DNA from 3 places in the Bradyrhizobium sp. JR4.3 genome. Region 1 is predicted to be linked to each of the others. Evidence: predicted binding sites of a transcription regulator. Region 1 holds the regulator's gene; each other region holds the start of a gene.
The links. The regulator PhoB, encoded in region 1, activates phosphate uptake and scavenging genes when phosphate is short. The targets are predictions, from matches to a motif close to TGTCATNNANCTGTCAT.

Region 1 (3,248 bases):
CCAGGAGCTGTCCGAGGATTACACGATCGCGATCGTCACCCACAACATGCAGCAGGCGGCGCGCGTCTCCGACAAGACCGCCTTCATGTATCTCGGCGAGCTGATCGAGTTCGACGACACCAGCAAGATCTTCACGTCGCCGACCGACCGGCGCACGCAGGATTACATCACCGGCCGGTTCGGCTAGGAGACGCGACATGGCTTCCGAACATACCGCAAAGGCTTTCGACACCGACCTCCAGGAACTCACCCGCCTGGTCGCCGAGATGGGCGGCATCGCCGAGCGCATGATCGTCGAGTCCGTCGACGCGCTGATCCGCCGCGACGTCCCGCTCGGCCAGCGCGTCGTCGCCATCGACACCGAGCTCGACGCGCTGCAGAAGCGCATCGAGGAGCGTGCGGTGCTCACCATCGCCCGCCGCCAGCCGATGGCGGTCGATCTGCGCGAGATCGTCGGCGCCATGCGCGTCGCGACCGATCTCGAGCGCATCGGCGACCTCGCCAAGAACATGGGCAAGCGCGTCGCGGCGCTGGAGACGGACTTCCATCCGCTCAAGCTGTTCCGCGGCCTCGAGCACATGACCGACCTCGTGCAGCAGCAGGTCAAGTCGGTGCTGGACGCCTATGCCGCGCATGATTTGCCGGCGGCGATGGCGGTGTGGAAGGGCGACGAGGAAGTCGACGCCATCTGCACCTCGTTGTTCCGCGAGCTCCTCACCTACATGATGGAGGATCCGCGCAACATCTCGTTCTGTATTCACCTGATGTTCTGCGCCAAGAACATCGAGCGGATCGGCGACCACGCCACCAACATCGCCGAGACCGTGTTCTACATGATCGAGGGCCAGGCGATCACCGACAAGCGGCCGAAGGGCGACATGACGACCTTCGCCAACACGGTACCGAACACCTGAAGACTTAAGGGAGCGACGACCCGATGGGCGCACGCATTATGGTGGTTGAGGACGAGGAAGCCCTGACCGAGCTTCTCCGCTACAACCTCGAAGGCGACGGCTATGACGTCGAGACGGTGATGCGCGGCGACGACGCCGACACCCGCCTCAAGGAGCACATCCCCGATCTGATCGTGCTCGACTGGATGCTGCCGGGCCTGTCAGGCATCGAACTGTGCCGCCGGCTTCGCACCCGTCCCGAGACCAAGCAGCTCCCGATCATCATGCTCACCGCGCGCGGCGAGGAGAGCGAGCGGGTGCGGGGTCTTGCGACCGGCGCCGACGATTACATCGTCAAGCCGTTCTCGGTGCCGGAGCTGCTGGCACGCGTGAAGGGCCTGCTGCGGCGTGCAAGCCCGGAGCGGCTCGCCACCGTGCTTGCCTTTGGCGACATCGAGCTCGACCGTGACAAGCGCCGCGTGGCGCGATCGGGCCGGCCGATCGATCTCGGTCCGACCGAATATCGCCTGTTGGAGTTCTTCCTGGAGCATCCGGGCCGGGTGTTCTCGCGCGAGCAGCTGCTCGACAGCGTCTGGGGCCGCGACATCTATATCGACGAGCGCACCGTCGACGTGCATATCGGCCGTCTGCGCAAGCTGCTCAATCTCGGCCGCGAACAGGACCCGATCCGCACCGTCCGCGGCGCCGGCTACGCGCTGGATGATCGGTTTGCCAAGGCGGAGCAGGTGTAGGGTTGCAGGCTCGTTTGTTGGCGAGCTGTCCCTGCATTCTCCGATGTCGTCCCGGACAAGCGAGCGAAGCGAGCGCTGATCCGGGACCCATAACCACAGGGAGTGGTTTGGCGAAGACTCAGAGTTACCCCTTTCGCACGACTACTGCGTGCTCGGAGTATGGGTCCTGGCTTTCGCCAGGACGACACTGAAATTATTGAACTGTCTTTGCGCGACGACTTGCCGTGATTACCGCGGACCCGGCTTCACCGGTGCGCGGCGCCGATCCGACGCCGGCTGGTACGCAACACGCGAGTGCTGGGCACAATAGGGCAGGCCGGACAGCGCCCGTCCACCGCAGAAGAAGAAGTCCGGGCTCGAGGGATCGCCGACCGGCCAGTGGCAGGTCGCCTCGTTCAATTCGAGCAGCGACAGCCGCTGGCTCATCGGCACCACGTTGTCGTAGGTGACCGGATCCGGCTCAGCCTCGACCTCGAAGGCCTGCGCCAGCGCGGTGTTGCCGCGCGAGATCGGGCGGCTCACCCGCATCATGTGCTGCGCGGGGCGCGCCTTGCGCGGCCGGGGCGCTGCCGATGATGGGCTCTTGGCGCGGCCCGAAAGACCGAGCCTGTGCACTTTGCCGATCACGGCATTGCGGGTCACATTGCCGAGCTCCGCCGCGATCTGGCTGGCCGAAAGTCCGGCCTCCCAGAGCTTTTTCAGCTGCTCGACGCGATCATCGGACCAGGTCAAAACCGTCATTGCACCCTTTCCCTCGCTGCGCGCCAGCCATCCTGGGGCCTCGCAGCGAATGCCTAAGCCTTCAAAAACCCGTGCCGCCAGAATCCCTTAAGGCTCGCCGGGCGCGTCTTGAACGCCCGAACGTTTACGCCGGTACATAAGGACTTAAAGATCAGAACCACTGCACGAGATGTCGTATCTGACAATCCAAACGCTACAATATGGCGTGACTCCCGCGCAAGAGTCCGCCGACTCGCTTCCACATGTTCCGTGGCTAAATCCCGCAAAATCGGCACCGCAAGACTACGGATTCAGCGTTTCGCGAGGCTTTCCGGGCGGCATTGACACCCGATTCACCAGGCCTAAGATAGTCGCACGTGCCGCCCTCAAGAGGCGGCACGTTTCGTTTTCCGGGCCGGTCGATGGTGCGTTGCGTAATGCACGCTCACACCGTCCGCAACATTCAAGTGACCGTCATGACTAACAGCGCAGCGCCGCATTTGCTCCCCGTTTTCGCCAGGTCCGACCTCGGTTTCGAGCGTGGCGAAGGCTGCTGGCTGATCGCGACCAATGGCGAGCGCTATCTCGATTTCACCTCCGGGGTGGCGGTGAATGCGCTCGGCCATGCCCATCCGGCGCTGGTCGCGGCGTTGCAGGAACAGGCCACGAAGCTCTGGCACATGTCGAACCTGTTCCAGAGCCCGGACGGCGAAAAGCTTGCCGCGCGCCTGTGCAATGAAAGTTTCGCGGACTTCGTGTTCTTCTGCAATTCCGGCGCCGAAGCGCTGGAATGCGTGATCAAGATCGTGCGCCGCTATCACGCCGCGAAGGGCCATCCAGACCGCTATCGCATGATCACCTTCGAAGGCGCCTTCCATGGCCG
Region 2 (3,248 bases), 180 kb from region 1:
GATCGTCGCGGCGCTCGCGATCCTGATTTATGGCCTCGTCGATCTCGACTTCTCGCCCTCGCGCTTCGTCGCCGGGCTCAGCCAGCTCGGCTGGATCAGCCTGATGATGATTCCGCCGGATCCCGGCTCGTCGCTGCCGATCTATCTGAAGGCGCTGGGCGAGACGCTGTCGATCGCGCTGCTCGGCACGACGCTGGCCGCACTGTTCGCGCTGCCGGTCAGTCTTCTTGCCGCGCGTAACGTCGTGCCGTCGAGCATTTTGCGCTTCGCGATTCGACGTTTCCTGGATTCGATCCGCGGCGTCGACACGCTGATCTGGGCGCTGGTGTGGATCAACGTGGTCGGGCTCGGCCCGTTTGCCGGCGTGCTCGCCATTGCCGTGTCCGATTTCGGCGCGTTTGGAAAACTGTTCTCGGAAGCGATTGAGGGCGCCGACCAGAAGCAGGTCGAGGGCATCCGCGCCTCCGGCGGCAGCGCGCTGCACGAGATCCGCTTCGGCCTGCTGCCGCAGGTCCTGCCCGTGATTGCCGGGCAGGTGCTCTATTTCATCGAGTCGAATACGCGCTCGGCCACCATCATCGGCATCGTCGGCGCCGGCGGCATCGGCCTCCAGCTCGCCGAGCAGATCCGCGTACTGGAATGGCAGAAGGTGTCGTTCCTGATCCTGATGATCCTGGTCGCGGTCGCCGCGATCGATTTCGTCTCGGGAAAATTGCGGTTTGCGATTATTGGGCGAAGGGCGGTGGCCTGATCACCGATTTCGTAGGGTGGGCAAAGCGAAGCGTGCCCACCACTTCAATCGCGACGTTGGATAGATGGTGGGCACGGCGCAAGCGCGCCTTTGCCCACCCTACGATTCTTCACCCGTTCTCCACCAGAAATTCCACTCGCTCCGCGGCAAAGCGCGAATGCTTGGTCACCAGCGGCTTGCCGTCGAGATCGTGGTCGGTGGCATCGACCACCAGGATCGGTCGTCCCAGCGCCAGATCGAGCCGGGCGGCGTCGGTTGCGTCGACGATGCCGGCGGTGATCCGGGTCGCGCCCCGGCGATAGTCGCGGACGCCGTAATGCTCGAGCAGTTTCGTCATCGAGCGGGTGGCAGCAAAGACGTCGCCCGCACCCGGGAATAGCTGCGCTGACAGCCACGTCGTGGAGACGCAGATCGGCGTGCGGTCGGCGAGGCGCATCGCCTCGATCCGCACCAGTGGTGCGCCGGCCTTCAATCCAAGTTCGCGCGCGAGTTCGCGGGTCGCGACATCATCCGACGCCTCGATCAACCGGCCATGCGGTTCGCGGCCGTCCGCGCCGACGATCTCCGAGAAACGGGTCCGCGAGCGCAGCGGATAAGCGAGCTTCTGCGCCTCGACATAGGTTCCGCTGCCGCGTTCGGCCCGCACGATGCCGCGCTCGGCAAGCGCGGCCAGCGCGCGTCGCACGGTGTGGCGGTTCACGCGATAGGTTTCGGCGATCTCCACCTCGCCCGGCAGCTTGTCGCCGGCCGCAAAGCGGCCGTCGGCGATGCCGCGCTCGATGCCATCGGCAACGAGGCGCCACAACGCGACGCCGGAGGAGGCTGTGTCCTGCATGCTCATGTGGCCGGGAAGCTACTCCAGAAATCACGCCTTTGTCACGAAACAGTCATGGCGCTCCGGTATCAAGTTGTCTAGTATCATAGACAACTTGGATTCGGCAAGTTCTGCAGAAAAGTTCGGTGGATGTGGTGACCCAGAACAACAATCAGCAAGCCCAGCGCAAGGCCGCAATGGCCGTGCTGGCGCACGCGGAGGCGGGCGAGATCGCCGCTCGCCTCCGCGCTCTCGCTTTGCCGGCGCATCAGGATCTGCGCGCGCCGGAAAACGGCCTCGTCATGCTGCGCGGCCGGGTCGGCGGCGACGGTGCGCCATTCAATCTCGGCGAAGCGACGGTGTCGCGGGCTGCGGTGCGGCTTGCGAGCGGCGAGGTCGGTTTCGGTTACACGCTCGGTCGCGACGGTGAGAAGGCGCGGCTGATTGCGCTGTGCGATGCGCTGGTGCAGTCCAGCGATTTCAGTGGCGCGGTGGAGCGGGACATCATCGCGCCGTTGCGCGAGCAGCTGATGGTCAGGCGTAAACAGGCTGCGGCCGAGACCGCCGCGACGAAAGTTGATTTCTACACCATGGTGCGCGGTGAGGGGTGAGATCATGACCACGATTGCGGAACTGCCGCCGGGGTTCGTCGACAAGGTGTTGTCGGCGCAATCGACCTTTCGCTCGGTCATGGACGCGATGGCGCGGCCGGGATCGGTCCAGCGCATCGTGCCGACATCAGGCGCGCCTCATGTGATGATGCGCGGCACGGCCGCGATCGCGCTGACGCTGTTCGATCACGACACGCCGCTCTGGCTCGACGCGCGCATGGCCGAGAGTTCCGACGTCGTGAAATGGCTGAAGTTCCACACCGGCGCGCCGGTGGTGCAGGATTCCTCCATCGCCAGCTTCGCGTTGATCAGCGACGGCGGGGCGCTGCCTTCGCTGGAGCGCTTCGCGCTGGGTACGAGCGAATACCCGGACCGGTCGACCACGCTGATCCTTCAGGTCGAGAGCCTGCATTCGGGGCGCAGCTTCGAGCTGCGCGGTCCCGGCATCGACGGCGTCGCGACGCTCCAGGCGTCGATCAAGCCGTTCGACCTGTTCGAGCGACTTCGTATTAACGAGGCGCTGTTTCCGCGCGGCATCGATGTGGTGCTGGTCGCCGATGAGGCCGTGGTTGCGATCCCGCGCACCACGCGCGTCGTGAGCAAGGGAAGCTAACCATGTATGTCGCAGTCAAAGGCGGCGAACGCGCCATCGAGAACGCCCATCGCCTGCTCGCCAGTGCGCGGCGCGGCGATCAAAGCGTGCCGGAAATTTCCCTCGACCAGATTTCGGAGCAGCTTGGCCTCGCCGTGGACCGCGTCATGAGCGAAGGCTCGCTCTATGACCGCGAGCTCGCGGCGCTCGCGATCAAGCAGGCGCGCGGCGATCTGATCGAGGCGATCTTCCTGGTCCGCGCCTTCCGCGCCACGCTGCCGCGCTTCGGCGCCAGCGAGCCGGTCGAGACCGGCGCGATGCGGGTGCAGCGGCGGGTGTCCTCGACCTTCAAGGACATTCCCGGCGGCCAGATTCTCGGCCCGACCTTCGACTATACCCACCGCCTGCTCGATCCCTCGCTCGCCGAAGGTTTTGTGCCGGAGGCGCCGGCGACGGCCGAAGCATCCACGGTGCCCACGC
Region 3 (3,248 bases), on a different contig from region 1:
TTCGGTCAGCCTGCCCAACAAGGGCCCGGTCTATCGCAAGATCGGCCGCCGCAAGCTCGTACCCTATTACGACCGCGCCGAGATCGAGGACGGCAAGATCGCCGGCCGCGGGCTTGAGATTGCCTGGCTGAAGGACCCGACCGATCTGCTGTTCGCCCAGATCCAAGGCTCGGCGCGGATCAAGTTCGACGATGGCGGCACGGTCCGGCTCAACTACGATGCCTATAACGGCTATCCCTATACGGCGGTCGGTCGCATCCTGATCGAGCGCGGCATCATTTCGAAGGAAGAGATGTCGATGCAGAAGATCAGGGAGTGGATGGCGCAGACACCAGACGGTGCCAAGGAGCTGCGGCGCCAGAACCGCTCCTACATCTTCTTCCGCGAGGTTAATCTGTCCGACAAGGAGGAGGCCGTCGGCGCGCAGGGCATTCCGCTGACGGCCGGCCGCTCGATCGCAGTCGACAAATCGCTCCACGTCTACGGCACGCCGTTTTTCATCGAAGGCGAGTTGCCGATCGATTCCGAACGCGCGAAGACGCCGTTCCATCGGTTGATGATCGCGCAGGACACCGGCTCGGCCATCATCGGTCCGGCGCGCGCCGATCTCTATTTCGGCGCGGGCCAGGAGGCCGGCCGCGTCTCCGGGCGTCTGCGCCATGCCATGCATTTCGTGATGCTGGTGCCGAAGGGTCTCGATCCGACGGCGCGTGCCGCGCGGCTGCCGGTGCCGGACCCGCGGCCGTCGGAGAAGATCGCGAAGCTGTTTCCGCAAACAGAGCCCGCGAAGGACAAGCCGGCGGCAGCCGAGGCGCAAAGCAGGAGCGAGACGGTCGCTGTCGCCGGTCCAGTCCCGCTGCCGGTGCCGCGTCCCGTGATCGAGCCGGTTCAGGAGCCGCGGCGGCCGGTGAAAAATCGTTCCCATCGGCAGCAATGAAGCGATCGTCCCGTCCGCCCGTGCTGGAGCCTCGTCCCTCGCCGCGCCGTCGCGCGCTGAGCGAAGAAGAGCGGGCGCTGTGGGATACAATCGCAAAGCAGGTCAAGCCGCTGAGGAAGCCTCGTGCGGTGAAGGCGCAAGCTGCGCCGCGCACCGAGCCTTCCCCCGCAGCGCCCCCCACGCGGCCTGCGCCATCACCACGTCCGATTGCCGCTGCCCCGGCACTGCGTGCAGCGAAGCCGGCGGTGCCGCCCCTGGCGCCGCTCGGCAAGCGCGAGCGCACAAAGTTGTCGCGCGGGCGCAGCGAGATCGAGGCGCGGCTCGATCTGCACGGCATGACCCAGATGCGCGCCCATCGCGCACTGACCGGATTTCTGCACCGCGCTCATCATGACGGCCTGACCTTCGTGCTCGTCATCACCGGCAAGGGCCGAAGCGGCGGCGAAAGCGGCGTGCTGCGCCGCCAGGTGCCGGAATGGCTGAGCCTGCCGGAATTCCGGGCTTTTGTGGTCGGCTTTGAGGAAGCCGGTATCGGCCATGGCGGCGAGGGCGCGCTTTACGTGCGGATCAGGCGGGCGAGATTCTAACCGCGGGCTCGCTGCAACCTCTCCCGCGTGCCTTGCGGGTGAGGTTTCGGAGCCCGCGGGACGATCGTCTGCTTCACTATTCTGCTGAAGACGTAGCGACCAACCCATCACTCCCGAATGCTGCACCGCGAACGGAGGACGCCGCTCGCGGCATTCGCCTATTTGACGGCTTCCCTTTTGCCGCGCTTGCCGCTTTCGTTTCGGCCGCTTACACAGTCATGTGAACGTCATATGGCGCTGCTAGCGCAAGCGATCATTTTTGACGGCCCAAGAGAACGGCCAAGGGAGGTTTACTTGATGGCTCTTAGACACTTTGGAGCGGCTGCCGCTATTGCGCTCACGGTTGGACTATCGGCCTCGCCGGCCTTGGCCGTGACCGAAATCCAGTGGTGGCACGCGATGACCGGCGCCAACAACGACGTCATCGTCAAGCTCGCCACCGATTTCAACGCGTCGCAGAGCGACTACAAGGTGATCCCGACCTACAAGGGCAACTATCCCGATACGATGAACGCGGGCATCGCGGCGTTCCGCGCCGGCAACGCTCCGCACATCATGCAGGTGTTCGAAGTCGGCACCGCGACCATGATGGCCGCGACCGGCGCCGTGAAGCCCGTCTACAAGCTGATGGCCGACGCCGGCGAGAAGTTCGATCCCAAGATCTACCTGCCCGCCATCACCGGCTATTATTCGACGTCGAAGGGCGAGATGCTCTCATTCCCCTTTAACTCGTCTTCGACCGTGATGTGGGTCAACCTCGACGAGCTGAAGAAGGCGAACGTCGAGATTCCGAAGACCTGGCCCGAAACGTTCGAGGCCGCCAAGAAGCTGAAGGCTGCCGGTCATGACACCTGCGGCTTCTCGGGCTCCTGGGTCACCTGGGTCAATCTCGAGCAGCTCTCGGCCTGGCACAACGTGCCGCTCGCCAGCAAGGCCAACGGCCTCGACGGCTTCGACACCGTGCTCGAGTTCAACGGACCGCTTCAGGTCAAGCATCTCGAAACCCTGGTCGAGCTGCAGAAGACCAAGACCTATGACTACGCAGGCCGCACCAACACCGGCGAGGGTCGCTTCACCTCCGGCGAATGCCCGATCTACCTGACCTCGTCGGCGTTCTTCGGCAACGTCAAGGCGCAGGCCAAGTTCAACTTCACCGCCGTGCCGATGCCGTATTATCCCGACGTCAAGGGCGCGCCGCAGAACTCGATCATCGGCGGCGCTTCGCTCTGGGTGATGGGCGGCAAGTCGGCCGAGGAATACAAGGGCGTCGCGAAGTTCCTGACCTTCCTCTCGGACACCGATCGCCAGGTCTATATCCACAAGGCCTCGGGCTATCTGCCGATCACCAAGGCGGCCTATGCCAAGGCGAAGGAAGAGGGCTTCTACAAGGATCAGCCCTATCTCGAAACGCCGCTGCTCGAGCTGACCAACAAGGAGCCGACCGAGAACTCGCGCGGTCTGCGCCTCGGCAACATGGTGCAGCTGCGTGACGTCTGGTCGGAAGAGATCGAGCAGGCGCTGGCCGGCAAGAAGACTGCCAAGCAGGCGCTGGATTCCGCCGTCGAGCGCGGCAACACGATGCTGCGGCAGTTCGAAAAGACCGCCGTCAAGTGAGGCAATGAGCGGCAGGCCGCGACCCGGCCTGCCGCTCTGCTGGCATCATGCAAAAGCAAGCCATTTTCCAGTCAAGGCTGTTACCGTACGCGCTGGTTGCGCCGCAGCTC

Region 2: phnF (phosphonate metabolism transcriptional regulator PhnF) is a predicted target of PhoB. The motif match lies at 1,626-1,642, and genes of this name have one in related genera.
Region 3: ugpB (sn-glycerol-3-phosphate ABC transporter substrate-binding protein UgpB) is a predicted target of PhoB. The motif match lies at 1,739-1,755, and genes of this name have one in related genera.

What each region holds. Positions count from the first base shown of each region.
Region 1 covers NZ_JBEPQF010000008.1:228,458-231,705, reverse strand. Annotated here, with positions in the region: gene pstB (phosphate ABC transporter ATP-binding protein PstB) at 1-187, shown strand, start outside; gene phoU (phosphate signaling complex protein PhoU) at 198-914, shown strand; gene phoB (phosphate regulon transcriptional regulator PhoB) at 938-1,645, shown strand; gene ABIB91_RS16035 (GcrA family cell cycle regulator) at 1,874-2,386, opposite strand; gene ABIB91_RS16030 (aspartate aminotransferase family protein) at 2,842-3,248, shown strand, end outside.
Region 2 covers NZ_JBEPQF010000008.1:44,754-48,001, reverse strand. Annotated here, with positions in the region: gene phnE (phosphonate ABC transporter, permease protein PhnE) at 1-751, shown strand, start outside; gene phnF (phosphonate metabolism transcriptional regulator PhnF) at 861-1,592, opposite strand; gene phnG (phosphonate C-P lyase system protein PhnG) at 1,763-2,176, shown strand; gene phnH (phosphonate C-P lyase system protein PhnH) at 2,181-2,789, shown strand; gene ABIB91_RS15135 (carbon-phosphorus lyase complex subunit) at 2,792-3,248, shown strand, end outside.
Region 3 covers NZ_JBEPQF010000018.1:126,071-129,318, forward strand. Annotated here, with positions in the region: gene mltA (murein transglycosylase A) at 1-937, shown strand, start outside; gene ABIB91_RS26010 (Smr/MutS family protein) at 934-1,524, shown strand; gene ugpB (sn-glycerol-3-phosphate ABC transporter substrate-binding protein UgpB) at 1,822-3,138, shown strand; gene ugpA (sn-glycerol-3-phosphate ABC transporter permease UgpA) at 3,186-3,248, shown strand, end outside.